4 regions of the Bradyrhizobium sp. MI1.3 genome follow, and region 1 is predicted to be linked to each of the others. Evidence: predicted binding sites of a transcription regulator. Region 1 holds the regulator's gene; each other region holds the start of a gene.

Region 1 (3,561 bases):
CATCGTGCTGGGCAAAACCTACCTCACCAAGCAGGCCTCTCTTCTTCTTGAATTCGCCAGGACAACTTCAGATTCGGACCTTTCCGCCAAGCTTGTGAGCAAGGCCGCCGACCTGAAATCCCAGGCCGATCCGCTGCCCGACAAAGACCAGGGAGCCAAGGCGCCCGACGTAACTCCCGGGCAGGCAGGGAGCTGATCGATGCAGCCCGGGGCGCTCGTCGTTCTCGCCTTGCCGTGATTTTCCTTGCCGTGATTTTCGTCGCTTCCATGGCCGCGCGACGCGCTTGATCCTGCCTTCCGGAACAATGTGAAGCGGCGGGATGACTGTGCCCGCTCAGCGGTTTTTGCCTCTGCGCCCGCGCTCGGCTAGAAGACGTGCGGAACATTCGCCCGAACGTGCCGAGCAGGAGTTTTCGCCGTGGCCTTGATGCCGGTTTCCGACGCGCTTGCCGCGGTGCTGGCGGGTGCAGAGCCGCTGCCGGAAGAAATGATTTCCCTCGACGAGGCCCATCATCGCGTGCTCGCGTGTGACCTCGCGGCGCGGCGCACGCAGCCGCCGCAGGCGATGTCGGCGATGGACGGCTACGCGGTGCGCGCGGCCGATGCCGCGACGATCGATTCGGAGCTCACCGTGGTCGGCGAAGTCGCGGCGGGCCGACCGTTCGCCGGGACGATCGGCGCCGGCGAGGCCGTACGGATCTTCACCGGCGGCGTCGTTCCCGGTGGCGCGGACGCCGTCGTGATCCAGGAGGACACGGTCGCCGCCGGCAAGCGGATCATGATCAAGGAAGCCGCGATCGCCGGTCGGCACATCCGCCCCGCCGGCGTCGATTTCCGCGAGGGTGACGTGCTCCTGCGCAAGGGAAGCCGTGTCACCGAGCGCGACCTCGCGCTCGCTGCCGGGATGAATCATCCGCACCTTGTCGTTTTCAGGCGTCCAAAGGTCGCGATTCTCGCCACCGGCGACGAGCTGGTGATGCCAGGCACCACGCCAGGCCACGGCCAGATCGTCTATTCCAACGGCTACGCCCTGCACGCGCTCGCCCGCAGCGAAGGCGCCGAGACGATCGACCTCGGTATTGCCGCCGATACGCTGGAGGCGACCACCGCCGGCATCCGCCGCGCCCGCGAGAGCGGCGCCGACATCCTGATCACGACCGGCGGCGCATCGGTCGGCGACCACGATCTGGTCCAGCAGGCACTGCGGGACGAAGGCATCGCGATGGCGTTCTGGAAGATCGCGATGCGGCCAGGCAAGCCGATGATGCACGGGCGACTCGGCGCAATGGGTGTGATCGGCCTGCCGGGCAATCCCGTGTCGTCCTACGTGTGCGCTTTCCTGTTCATGGTGCCGCTGATTCGCGCCCTGTCGGGCCGTTCAGTGATTCACCATCGCCGCGAACGCGCCGTGCTCGGCCGCGGCGTCGGCGCCAACGACCAGCGCGAGGACTATCTGCGCGCGCATCTGGAGGAGCGTGACGATGGCACACGCGTCGTTCTTCCCGTCAATCATCAGGACTCTTCGCTGCTTGCGAATCTCGCTGCAGCACAGGTACTTCTCGTGCGCGCACCATTCGCGCCGAAGGCCGAAGCCGGCACGGCTTGCGAAGTGTTGCGGCTCCCCGTCTGAGCACCCCCGCAACGCGCGTTCTGCGAACTTTGCTCTGTTCACGGTAAATTAAGCAGTTGCGGAACATGTATCGAACATATAGTGTCCGTTCATGATTTGTTTCGAGCATGTAGCGGCTTATTGCCGAATTCTGCGTCTCGGAATCGGACGACATCAACCGGGGGACTTTGGTCGAGATGTTAACGCGCAAACAATACGAGCTTCTGCGGTTCATCAGTGAACGTCTGAAGGAAAGCGGCGTGCCGCCCTCCTTCGACGAGATGAAGGATGCGCTCGATCTGCGCTCGAAGTCGGGCATCCATCGCCTGATCACGGCGCTCGAGGAGCGTGGCTTCATCCGACGCCTGCCCAACCGCGCCCGTGCGATTGAAGTCATCAAGCTGCCGGAGCTCCAGGCAGCCGCCGGCAGCCGCCGCGGCTTCACCCCCAGCGTCATCGAGGGCAATCTCGGCAAGGTGCGTGCGGGCTCCAGCCTGCCCGCGGACGAGGGCGAACGCCCCGTGGCGGTACCGGTGATGGGCCGCATCGCCGCCGGCACGCCGATCGAGGCGTTGCAGACACGCAGCCACACCATCAGCGTACCGCCCGACATGCTCGGCTCGGGCGAACATTACGCGCTGGAAGTGCGCGGTGATTCCATGGTTGATGCCGGCATCCTTGACGGCGACATGGCGCTGATTCAGCGCAACGAGAGCGCCGATACCGGCGACATCGTGGTGGCGCTGATCGACGACGAGGAAGCGACGCTGAAGCGCTTCCGCCGTCGCGGCGCCTCGATCGCGCTCGAGCCCGCCAACGCTGCCTATGAGGTCCGCATCCTGCCGCCCAATCGGGTGAAGATTCAGGGCAAGCTGATCGGGCTTTACCGGAAGTACTGATACCGGACGTACTTGATACCTGGAGAAGTTGGCGCCTCGCGCGCTTCCGATCGGCATCGCCGGTCAGAGATTGGAGCGGATCATCGTCCGCTCCGGCTGGATAGTCTTTCTGGTTCTGCACAGACTATCCGGCCCCTCCTCCGGCGCTGGCTACTCGCGACGCCCAAGAAGCAGCACCGAAACAGCACCGCTTCGCGGCTCGAGTGTGCGAGGAAACAGCGACGAGCGATCGAGGTCGTTGCACCAGCCGGCAATATTCGCGCATGCGCCTCCCGAATGCATCGCAACTCTCTTTGTTCCTATTGAATTCGGGAAAGATAATGTGATCGCGGCTTGCGGAAACCAGCCGCAGATTTGCCCACAACCGAGCAGAGCTTTCGTGCTTCAACTCTGATAGAGGCCTGCGCCTCGATAAGAGACGCGGGTTGCTATCCCAGCATGAGGAGCACCCGATGTGTGACTACAGCCTGCATGCCGTCGCGTCGCGCCCCGCCGAAGTCGGCGAGACGATCGTCACGACAAATTTCCGCGGCACCTCGACGCGCGGCTTCGCCTCCGCAGCCGATCCGTCTGTTGCCGTCTGCCTGCTGCCGGGAACGGAGCTCGCCTTCGCAGACGACGTCCGCTACGACAATCGCTGGATCTGGACGCGGACCATCAATTCCCGCGTGGGCAAGTTCGGCAAGATCGATCCGCACGTTCCCGACCGCCATCATGACGCGATCGAATTCCCCGACGGCAAATTTGTGCTGGTGACGCAGCTCGTCGAAGGCCAGCGCGCGACCGTGCTGCAACTGCCTGTGACCCAGTCGGTCATCGAGCGCGAGCACAAGGCGCAGATCATCGCCGACAGGCAGCCGACCGTCACGCACCTGCCGATCGGCTGAAACAGCCGCCCTCCGGCTACGAGGTCGGAGGTCAGGATTGAATTGCCATCGCCGGCCGTGGCCGGCGAGATGGTGTGGTTTGCGCCAGCGAATCCGAGCGGACGCACCGACCCGCTGCGTTGCTCCGCACCATCAGATCAATCGTCGGCCTGCAAGTCGGTCTCCG
Region 2 (3,561 bases), on a different contig from region 1:
CCGGATGCGAAAGAAGTAGAGCGGCATGGTTCGTACCGATCGCGCCTGATGGCTCCGTCCCCACGGCCAAATTCGCGGGCAGTCCAATCCCAAACCATCGGCAGATCAATTCCGGGCGGCTACGGAATAGCCCCATGGACGCGGCTGCGCCCCTGCAAGCCATGCTGCCGACGATCTCGGTCCGGCCGCTCAGGTCGCGTTGCGCCCGATCGCCTTCAGCTCCCGATCGATGCGCAGCTGCACCCGCCGGATCGCCAACAGATCGATCTTGGTCTCGGTCCTGCCGGTCTTGATCTGCTCGCCGATCCGGAACTGCCACTGCCAGATGCCGGGAAGTGCCGTCTTGGCGACGGTGAACTCGATGCCCCTGTGATTCATGGCCTTCTCCCACGATTCACTCCCAACCCTGAGAACATGCCGGGCGGCATAATATTCCAGGGAAAGCCAAATCTGTCGGTAAGCCCCGGATAGCGCATGGCTATCCCGCAAACGCACGCGCTGCCGCCCAGCGGCGGCGCGAGGCCTCTCCGTGGTTCTCCGGCCAAGAACAGAGTTCCTGGGATGGGTCAGGGCGCCTTCCCGAACGCGGCGGCATGTGCCTTGCTTGGCCCGATGACGGTCAGCAACATGGGCGCGTCATGCCGGGCATTCCCCGCCGCTATTCTCATTTCGTGTTCGGAATCATCCAGTCCGGACTGACCTCGCTGATCGCCGCGGGCATCGCCAGCCTTCCCGCAGGGAACGCGCTGGACTTCCTGGCGCACTGGCTGGTGTCGTGGCTGATCGCATGGGCGGCGATGCTGCCGATCGTGCTGCTCGCAGCGCCGGCGATCCGCGCCTTCTCGCTGCGCCTGACGCAGGAGGAGGGCGGCTCGCAAACCGGCCGGCCGGCATGAAAATCAGCATGAAAAAACCCCGCTTGGAAGAGCCAAGCGGGGAGAAGGTTATTGGAGGCTGAGGTGCTGGGCTGCAACACCATAGCTAGGCGACTCTAGCCGGCTCAGCTTACGACAGCCTGACAAGGCCCGGCGATGACAGCGAAAGCCGGAGCTCGGGGGCCGCAGACTGGCCCCGCACCGGTCCCAATTTCGACATCCGTTCGCACAACTCAGGACACAACCGCAGGCGAGATTTCGCAGCGACGGTGCTGCCATGGGGGAAACGTGGCGCACCGGCAACGGGGTGGCATCATGGACAACGTAGAGCGGTCATTCGCCGCCGCGACGGCGGCTGGCTTCGTAGTGCTGGTGATCGGCATCGGATTGCTGGTTCTGCTGTAGGCGGGGTTGGGTGCCGGGAGACGGCTCCGGGGTGGAAAGGCCCATGCGCGCCTTTCAAAAACGCGAAAACAACCCCATGCACAGTAGCCCGCCCACAAATTCCGTCGTGCCATCAATGGCTTACTGGTAGTATTTAGATACCATATGGGCACGGACTCGCCTCCATGGCCGTCCGAATCCCGATTCCCGTGCCGATTCCCTGAGATCAAAGGGCGCTGCTCCGGGATCGTCGCCAGCGCGTTGCCGCTGGCAAACACCGACGCCTGCCGAGTCGGCAAGCGGGTCTCGGTCAGCTCCTAAGCGCTCGTCCTCGCGGCCTAATGAACCTTGATCGCGTCCAGCGGCAAATGGAGCTCGGCGGCACGCTCTTCGCGATCCTTCTTGCGGAACTCATTCTCCTTGCGCTCGAACTTGATCATCTCCTCCCGCGCCGCCTCCAGCAGCGGATTGCGCCGGTTCGTATCGTGATGCGTGTTATTCGTCATGACTGAGGTCCCCAGAGTTGCGGTCCCGTCCAAGAGTCCGATGCAAGACTCCCATGCAAGAGTCCCATCCCAGAGAAGGCCGCAGACCGCGAAAAGGTTCGGTGCCGCAGGATTACGGAATTCTGACGGCGCGCAGGGCATCCGTCTTTGATGCGCGTCAGGCCAGCACCAAAATCCGCAAAAGAACATATTGCGAACCTAGAACAAATAGAGTACATTGATTTTATCGCCGCGCCGCCCCGCCAGCCGTTTGTCCCTCTAGCGAATCCTCGCCATAAGGAGCACGACCCAATGTCCACCACTGCCCTGCGTATCGTCGAAGGATCTTCCATGGACAAGAGTAAAGCTCTGGCCGCCGCGCTCTCCCAGATCGAGCGGCAGTTCGGCAAGGGCTCGGTGATGAAGCTCGGCAAGAACGACCGCTCGATGGATGTCGAGGCGGTCTCTTCGGGCTCGTTGGGGCTCGATATCGCGCTCGGGATCGGGGGCCTGCCGAAGGGGCGCGTCGTGGAGATCTACGGGCCGGAATCCTCGGGCAAGACCACGCTGGCGCTGCACACGGTGGCGGAAGGGCAGAAGAAGGGCGGCATCTGCGCCTTCATCGACGCCGAGCACGCGCTCGACCCGGTCTATGCGCGCAAGCTGGGTGTCAATATCGACGAGCTCCTGATCTCGCAGCCGGACACCGGCGAGCAGGCGCTGGAAATCTGCGACACGCTGGTGCGCTCCGGCGCGGTCGACGTGCTGGTGATCGATTCGGTCGCGGCCCTGGTGCCGAAGGCCGAGCTCGAGGGCGAGATGGGCGATGCTCTGCCGGGTCTGCAGGCTCGTCTGATGAGCCAGGCGCTGCGCAAGCTGACGGCGTCCATCAACAAGTCCAATACCATGGTGATCTTCATCAACCAGATCCGCATGAAGATCGGTGTGATGTACGGCTCGCCGGAAACCACCACCGGCGGCAACGCCCTGAAATTCTATGCCTCGGTTCGCCTCGACATCCGCCGCATCGGCGCGATCAAGGAGCGCGACGAAGTGGTCGGCAACACCACCCGCGTCAAGGTCGTCAAGAACAAGCTGGCGCCGCCGTTCAAGCAGGTCGAGTTCGACATCATGTACGGCGAGGGCGTTTCCAAGATGGGCGAGATCCTCGATCTCGGCGTCAAGGCCGGCATCGTCGAGAAATCCGGCGCATGGTTCTCCTATGACAGCCAGCGTCTTGGCCAGGGTCGCGAGAATTCGAAGGCGTTTCTGAAGGCCAACCCCGACATCACCGCCAAGATCGAGACCTCGATCCGCCAGAACTCCGGCCTGATCGCCGAACAGATTCTCGCCGGCAGCCCCGAGCGTGACGCCGACGGCGAGGAGCCGGGCGACGAGTAAGCTTCAACAGTAAAGTTTTTCGCGAGGAGCGGGCGCTGAGGACGTTGAGTTGCCGACGTCTTCGGCGCCTGTTTCGTTTGGGTTTGGTCGTGCTCGGGGGGCGCGATGAAGCGTCTGATCTTGACCAGTTCGTCCGGAAGCGAGCTCGCACGATCGGGGTTGGCGGAGCTTGTCATCTCATCCTCGTTTCACTTTGAGTGGGGACCTCTGCCCTCGCCCGAGAAGCTCGTAGCCTATTTCGCGGCGCGTTCGGCGAATCTCGGGCCCGGTGATCATTGGTCTGATTGGGCCATCCGGTGGCCCAAGAGCATCAAGGACCGCAAAGACTTGTCCCTTGCGGACTTCTGCGAGCAATATGACGTGGTTGAACTTTGGTTCGATCCAGCTCCCCGGGATCAATTGCAGCTCGTCTGCCT
Region 3 (3,561 bases), on a different contig from region 1:
ACTCGGCGTGGGGCGTCGCGTCGAAGAAACGATAAAAATCACCGGTATCGTTCAAGACCTTGACGTTGCCCTGTGGGGTCGATTCCCATTCAACACATGGAAGCAATCTAGTCGAATAGCTTTCCAACACGGTCTTGTATTCGCTGATCTTGTCGAGAATCGCGGCAGAAACCGGAAAGTGGATCCCGGCGGGATTGAATCCGCGCCGTGCCAGAACATGGTGCATCAGGTATCGGTGAATGCGTCCGTTGCCGTCCTCGAACGGGTGGATATAAACGAACCCGAAGGCGAGCACGGCGGCAGCGACGACAGGATCAAGCTCGTTTTCCGCCGCATGATCGAACGCGATCAGTCCGCGCACGAGGGAGGGGATATCTTCGTGACGCGCGCTGATATGATCCGGGACAGGTCGCTGCGTCTCACGGTCATGCTCGCCGACGAAACCACCTTCGTTACGGAAGCCAAGTTTCACGAAGCGCTCATCGCCGATCACGATGCGCTGCAGGCGTAGAAACTCCGCCTCGTCGAGCGGGGCCCGTCCCGCTTCACCGATGACCCGGCCCCACCGCTGGATACGGTCTTGTGGCGGTCTCTCTCCTTCAATGACGTAGCTTGACCTTGAATCCTTGAGAAGAAGGAAGGCGGCGGTTCGCGCCAGCAGATCCTTTGGAACCTGGCTCACCACGAAACGGGCGCGCTCCTTGAGATCCTGCGCAATAAATTCGCTCAGCGCTGCAGTCTTGAAAACAAGCGGACAAAATTCCGGCGTTCCTGGCAAATTGTTCCGGACGCGGTGTCGTGCCGAATTCTGCCCGGAGGTCGCATGTTGAAGTTCGGTATCGACGGCGTCGACGTAAGAGACTTTATCTGCCGCAGGCAGGTTGAGTTGGCGGCCCAATAGCCATTCATGCAGAAACCAGATACGACGCGTATACAGACCGGTCGGCTTCTGTCTCGCAAGATCCGCAATCTCATCCTCGTTTACAGTGAGGAAAAGCCGTTTCAGGATTGCAAGGTCTAGTCCTTCATTCTTGAGAGCGAAGGTGAGATGCCCCTCAAGCGTCGCGTCCGGCGCATGGCGCGGCGTGTAGATGCGCCACCCCTCCTGCTCAATGATCCGGTGCTTTGTTCCGATTGCGGAAAGCACGCGCGGGACCGGGACGGATAGGCTGTAGGCGTCAACCAGCGCAGCATAGCCAACAGGAGTTGCTATCTCCGGCAGCCGCCGGTCATGAATAACAGACACTGGTCCTGAAAACTTTGTCTGCATTGTCCCAGATCCGTGAAAAACGCTCTCGAATCGTGAATTTCACTCTCAACTTGGCCTTTGAGCCGCAAAACCCTTTTACACCGTGAAAAACACTCACACAACCCGGGAAATGTGAAATGTCTTCGCGAAAACCGTTGGGTTCTCCCTCGCCCCACCCAAGGGAACACTTTTGAGAGGACCAGCAATCCATTTAGCGGCGTGGCGGCTCGTTCACCGTTCAACAGACCGGCGCCCCGCCACACGTTGGGGATGGAATTCTTAACAAGATGCAAGACTCTTAACGGAACACGACGCAAATTTTGGAATAAAACAGCGCCGCGATTGCAATCAGTTCTCTTTTTGTTCTATGGTGATAAATGTCCTTCCTTACTGAGCAGGAACTCGAAAGCCTGCGCATCGATCAGAGCGTTTTTCATATTGTCGGCCCGGGAGAGGAACATTTTCAGCTACTGACTGCGTTCGATGCCGGTCGACACGCAGCTTTTTTCCTGGGCCGCGTCCGATCGGTCAACAGCGGAAACCGATACGAGTTTCTCGCGGACGCGCCGGTGCGGGCGCAACTGGCGCGGATCAGCCGGGATAGGGCAACTTTCCAGGAGCAAAGCGAGAAACTCGCGACAGCGTTCAATGAGGCTCACGGAGGCAGCACGGCTGTCGGTGCCTTCTTGATCTTCTCGCTGTCTTGTTCAGGTGGCCGGTTATATGCACTTCTGAAATTCGAGGACGAAAAGGTTCTCAGCTACGACTACGACGTCAGCCGCGGCCGTTCGGGCAAGCCGAAGCCGACCTTCGGCGAGATTGAGCGGACTTTTGTCCAGAACCGCAATGCCCTGCAGAAGGCCGCGCTGATCAAGCTCGGCAAAGAGCGCGACGAAATCTGCGTTGTCGATCGTCAAAATCCGCAGCGGCCTGCGGCCTATTTCGAACAGTTCTTGCTCGTGCGACGCCAGCGAACGGAAGAGGAGCTGACAAGGACAATCGTCGAGGTCACGCGCAACATTGCGCACAAGCACAAAGACATACTTCCGCAGGACACGATGAAAAATCTGGCGCAACGCCTCTACGACGCCAGCCAATCAGGCGGTTCCGTCGACGGCGAAAGTGCTGAAAATTGGCTGAAGAGCATTTTCGGGCCGCTGCCTGATGATAGCCCCGTGCTGACCGACTTCAAGGCAAAGCTGAAGCGCGAAGGAATGGCGGGCGAATCGTTCGTGCTCCAAAAGAACGCAATTCAGGCTCCCAAGAACCGTCGCGTTGAGACGGCAAGCGGGGTCAAATTGACCTTCCCTGTCGGTTTGATGTCTTCAGTCATTTCGGTGAACCGCGACAGGGGCGAGATTATCATCAGGGACAAGATCACACTCGATGACTTCGAGATCAACACATCTGGTCGAACGCGTACGTGAGCTTGTCGCGAACGGCGCCGTGGCGGACGAACGTATTGACGCCCTCGTGTTGCGAGGCCGGCTACCGTCCGTCGATGCGCAGGTCGCCTGGCTCGGCTTCGTCGACGATGTCCCACCGCCGTTCTCGTCCTTGCAAGTCTATAATCCGGGTCTCGGTGGTGATCTCGTTGGGAGTGATATCTTTGATTCGACCCGCGAGATCGTGATCACGCTCGGAAAGCCAACTGCCGACGGCTGCGCCTTCTTTATCTTCCAGTCCGACATCCCACAATACTTGGCGCAGCGAACTGTCCTTCCGCGCCTCGCGATCGCCGACTTCAAATTCCACTCAGGCATTTCGCGCACGAGGATTGGAGTTCGCTTCATGGGATTTCGCGCAAACGCCACCGCGAGCCGAGCCTTTGCTTGGGTCTATCGACCCCACTCGCTATGTTCGTGACTTTGTCCCCGACCGTGAAATCGTTACCGATCTCAATCCCTGGCTATTATTGGCCGCGCCAGCGGTTTCATCGCCGGCGTATCAAGCTTGGGAAACGGTTTCTGCCCGCAGACTGTTGGGCGGTCTCGTCTCCCGCGCCTGGCTCGAGGATGGCCAGGTCTGGCTGCAAGCGGCGGCGACGCCTCCGATCTATCGCATTAGAGCCGATGATCCTGCCCTGCCCGGCGCTCGTTCTCGATTGACTGAAACCGCCAACTGGGTTTTTCTTTCGGGGACAGATGTCGAGGCACGCCACCTGCTCTTTTCCGGTGAGTTGGCTCGGGCGAGCCGTCCTCAGCAAGATCTCGCCACGACATTGGAGCAGGCGCTTGAGGCGGCCAAAGCTGCCTATGAAGCTCACGTCCAATCATCGAGCCGCGAGACTCTGAAGGCGCTCGCCGATCTCC
Region 4 (3,561 bases), on a different contig from region 1:
ACTACAAGAGCGGCCCGCTGACGGAGGCGTCGAGCTTCATGTGCGCTCCGTAGCAGGCGCACCACGTCGGAGGAAGCGTCACCCGGTGGCCATTGCCTGCGCGCCGCCGAGCAGCTGCGCGTTAAGCCGGCCGCCGGAGAACAGCATGTCGTCGAGGGCTTCGTCGATATCGGCGGAGACCACGGTGTTGCCGCCGTCCCGCGCAATGCTTCCTTGCGCCAGCCGCCGCATCAGCTCCTTGATGAAGGCGCAACTCGTGCCGTCGCTACGCCGGGCAGCCTCTGCGATGACCGCCTCGTCGAGCGGCAGTCCCTTGCCGTAGAGCCGGACCAGCTTGCCGCGGCCGGTCTCGTTGGGTAGCGGCACTTCGATGGCTTGGTCGATGCGGCCGGGGCGACCCGCGAGAGCACCTTCGAGGTCCTCCGGCCGGTTGGTGGTCAGGACGAACAGGATGTCGGCATCTTCCTTCAGCCCGTCCATCTCGTTGAGCAGCTTGTTCAGCATGGATTCCTCACACGGCCCCATGTCATCGCGGTCACGGGCGATGAGATCGACATCCTCGATCACCACCATCGACGGCTGGAGCAGCCGTGCCAGGCTCATATAGGCGCCGAGCAGACCGATCTGTTCGGCCGTGATGATCAGCGTCGTATGCCCGGGCAAATGCGTTGCGAGATAGCGGATCGTGTGGGTCTTGCCGGTGCCCGGCGGGCCGTACAGCAAGATGCCTTTGCGGGTCGATTGGCCCAACCGGCGCAATTGGTCTCGGGTGTTGACGAAGGTCAGAACGTTGCGATCGAGCAGCCGCAGGGTCTGCTCCGGCAGGATCACCTCGTCGCGCGACACCTGCGGCAAGCGATGCACCGTGATGCCGCGCGAGCGACCGCGATAGTCGGAGTCCGCATCGAGCGACAGGATCTTGCCGCGATAGGTCCGCGCAGCCTGTACGGCTTCTTCCAATTCACTGAAGCACTGCTGGACCAGAGCCGCGCCTGCGGAACCTGAAGACACCAGGATCTCGATCCGAATTCCGGGCTCGCGACTGTATTCGCGGTGTGCGCAGAGCAAAACCGCATAGCGGAGATGATCCTGCTCACACAGCCATAGTCCGTTATCCAGACACTTGACCGGGCGCTTCTCGCCTACGTCGACGTCGGAATATTGCAGCGGGGCGATCGCGATCGCATAGCGGCCCTCCTTGAGCAGCCGTGGAATCGACAGCGTTTCGTAGCGCTGCTCCTCGTTCAATCCCACCAGCCGGATGGCCTTGCCGAAGAGCCGGTCGACTGCGGCCTGGAGATCGACGCGCATGTGGCCGGGAAATTGGCGGATCGTGGTCACGAGTTTGCTGCGCGCGGTGCTGGCAAGGTGCCAATCGAGAACGTCGCAAGCAAAGTCGAAATCTTCCTCTTGTTCGTTCGAGGGCTCATCCGCCGCACGCATGCAGTCGCTGCACAGCCAGACCGTGCGGTCGCCGATACGCACGTCCATCTGTCCCTCGGGCTTCCCGCAGAGTTCGCAAGGAGTTTTGACCGCCTCAAGCGTGACCTGCAGTCGATGGCCGGCCAGGCCGATCGATTGTTGCGCAGATTTGAAAAGGACTTCGGCAACCGATTGAGGGTAAGGTCCGCAAACCGCCTTTTCCTTCTGCTCGATCTGGGTGATCAGCGCGGTCGCTTCACGGTCTGATTTGCCGAAGACCTGCCGAAGCAGATCCATCACGAATTGGTCCGGCGTATCATCGTCATTATGAATTACGAGCTGGGTCGGCTGGTTCTCGCCACGCATACTGTTCATCACGAAAGGTCTCCGGGACAATCTATGATTGAATAGAACGAATAGGGAACACAAAAAGCAGCGACCGTCAAGCGGGGCGGCGGCGACTAATTGCGATTGGTGGCTGAGGTCCTGGTGCGCCGGTGCGGCCCTGTTCCTCGACGACTGCCGCGGCACATCGACCTAGCCGCCGCTCTTTGACAATCTGAACCGCTTCGACTATCTATTTCGCATGCGAAATAAAGCAGCCGGCGCGGGGCATCATCGGCTGATCTACCTGTTGAGCGTTGCGCAGCGGCGCTTGCAGCGCTGGATGGCGGCGCAGCCTTCGAGCGAGGTCACGCCGGCGCAGGCAGGGCTTCTGTTCATCCTCGGCAAGCAGGACGGCGTCCTGATGGGCGAGGCGGGCACGGCGCTCGATCTGGGGCCGGCCGGCATCTCCGGCCTCGTCGACCGCACGGCAGCTGCAAGATTGATCGAGCGGCGGGCCGATCGCGAGGACGGGCGCGCCTGGCGCGTATGGCTGACGCCGAGGGGTCGTGCAGCGCTCGCACAGGCAAAGGCCAACGCGGCACAGGTCAACGCTGCCTTGACGGACGGATTCACCAGTGCGGAGATCGATATCGTCGCGCGCTGGCTGACCAGCATTCAGGACAAGTTTCCAAGAGAACTTCCAACAGAGCCTTTGAGCGATACAGAGGAATAGAGGAGAGACCCATGACCGAGCACGTCCGGATCGAGAACGACGGCGGAATTCTTACGCTCACGCTGGCGCGCCCCGACAAGAAGAACGCACTGACGGATGCGATGTACGGCAAGCTTGCCGATGCCATCGAATCCGCCGAGTCCGATGCGTTGGCCCGCGTGATCCTGATCCGCGGCGAGGGCGACATGTTCACTGCCGGCAACGACGTCGGCGAATTCGCGGCGGTCGCGGCGGGCAAGTCGGAAGGAAGCCGCAACGTCGTGCGCTTCATCCAGTCGCTGGCGCGCTGCACCCGGCCCTTGGTCGCCGCGGTGCAGGGCCGCGCCGTCGGCGTCGGCACCACGATGCTGCTGCATTGCGACCTCGTCGTGCTTGCCGACAACGCGCAATTGTCGACGCCCTTCGTCAGCCTTGCGCTGGTGCCGGAAGCCGCCTCCAGCCTGCTGATGCCGGCGCGCATCGGCTATGCGCGGGCTTACGAGATGTTCGCGCTGGGCGAGGCCGTGCCGGCCAAATCCGCGCTGGAATGGGGGCTCGCCAACCGCGTGGTGCCGCTCGACAAGCTCGATGCCGAGGCGCTCGCGCTGGCGCAGCGTCTTGCCCGTCAGCCGGCCGGCGCGCTCACCGCCACCAAGAAGCTGATGCGCAATGGCGAGGCGCTGGTCGCGCAGATGAATGCCGAAGGCGAGCAGTTCGGACTGCGCCTGCGCACCGCCGAGGCGCGCGAGGCCTTCACGGCGTTCGCGGAACGCCGCCCGCCGGATTTCACCAAGGTTGCGTGATGGCCGGGGCCGGGGCTCCTTGGGCCGGAAACTCACGCCCATTCGATTAAAACCTTAACGGAACATTGGCATGTCGCGGGGCAAGGTGGTGCCCGAAGAATAGGCCCCCGACCTCAGGCCCCCGACACCATGGCAATGTTTAAGAAATCGGTAAGTTCGCTTCTCCTGACCTTGATGGCCCTGCTGGCCGCGGGTGCGCTGGCCTCTACGGCGATCCAGATGGTTGGGGCGTTCGGCCGCTATAGCGACAGCCTGGAGACCGCGCGGCTCGCCGCCGCCGACAAGGCGATCTTCCAG

What was found. Region 1 encodes LexA, which represses DNA repair genes until DNA is damaged. Its sites were predicted from a motif close to TGTTCNNNNTGTGTTCNG; they were not measured.
Region 2: the regulator LexA is predicted to act here: its motif matches at 1,965-1,982, upstream of recA (recombinase RecA).
Region 3: the regulator LexA is predicted to act here: its motif matches at 1,600-1,617, upstream of AC0L3A_RS29355 (nucleoid-associated protein).
Region 4: the regulator LexA is predicted to act here: its motif matches at 1,831-1,848, upstream of AC0L3A_RS28990 (ATP-dependent Clp protease adaptor ClpS).

Annotation. Positions count from the first base shown of each region.
Region 1 is NZ_JBVVPQ010000013.1:101,973-105,533, reverse strand. It holds gene AC0L3A_RS12390 (hypothetical protein) at 5-196, shown strand; gene AC0L3A_RS12385 (molybdopterin molybdotransferase MoeA) at 419-1,630, shown strand; gene lexA (transcriptional repressor LexA) at 1,807-2,508, shown strand; gene AC0L3A_RS12375 (hypothetical protein) at 2,961-3,395, shown strand; gene AC0L3A_RS12370 (ComEC/Rec2 family competence protein) at 3,533-3,561, opposite strand, start outside.
Region 2 is NZ_JBVVPQ010000088.1:12,212-15,772, forward strand. It holds gene AC0L3A_RS35575 (DUF6894 family protein) at 1-27, opposite strand, end outside; gene AC0L3A_RS35580 (hypothetical protein) at 190-378, opposite strand; gene AC0L3A_RS35585 (DUF2798 domain-containing protein) at 639-896, shown strand; gene AC0L3A_RS35590 (hypothetical protein) at 1,598-1,765, opposite strand; gene recA (recombinase RecA) at 2,057-3,145, shown strand; gene AC0L3A_RS35600 (hypothetical protein) at 3,251-3,561, shown strand, end outside.
Region 3 is NZ_JBVVPQ010000052.1:46,530-50,090, reverse strand. It holds gene AC0L3A_RS29360 (Fic family protein) at 1-1,270, opposite strand, end outside; gene AC0L3A_RS29355 (nucleoid-associated protein) at 1,627-2,676, shown strand; gene AC0L3A_RS29350 (hypothetical protein) at 2,738-3,004, opposite strand; gene AC0L3A_RS29345 (hypothetical protein) at 3,027-3,561, shown strand, end outside.
Region 4 is NZ_JBVVPQ010000051.1:37,023-40,583, forward strand. It holds gene AC0L3A_RS28985 (tannase/feruloyl esterase family alpha/beta hydrolase) at 1-53, shown strand, start outside; gene AC0L3A_RS28990 (ATP-dependent Clp protease adaptor ClpS) at 79-1,797, opposite strand; gene AC0L3A_RS28995 (MarR family winged helix-turn-helix transcriptional regulator) at 2,009-2,482, shown strand; gene AC0L3A_RS29000 (enoyl-CoA hydratase) at 2,494-3,264, shown strand; gene AC0L3A_RS29005 (methyl-accepting chemotaxis protein) at 3,394-3,561, shown strand, end outside.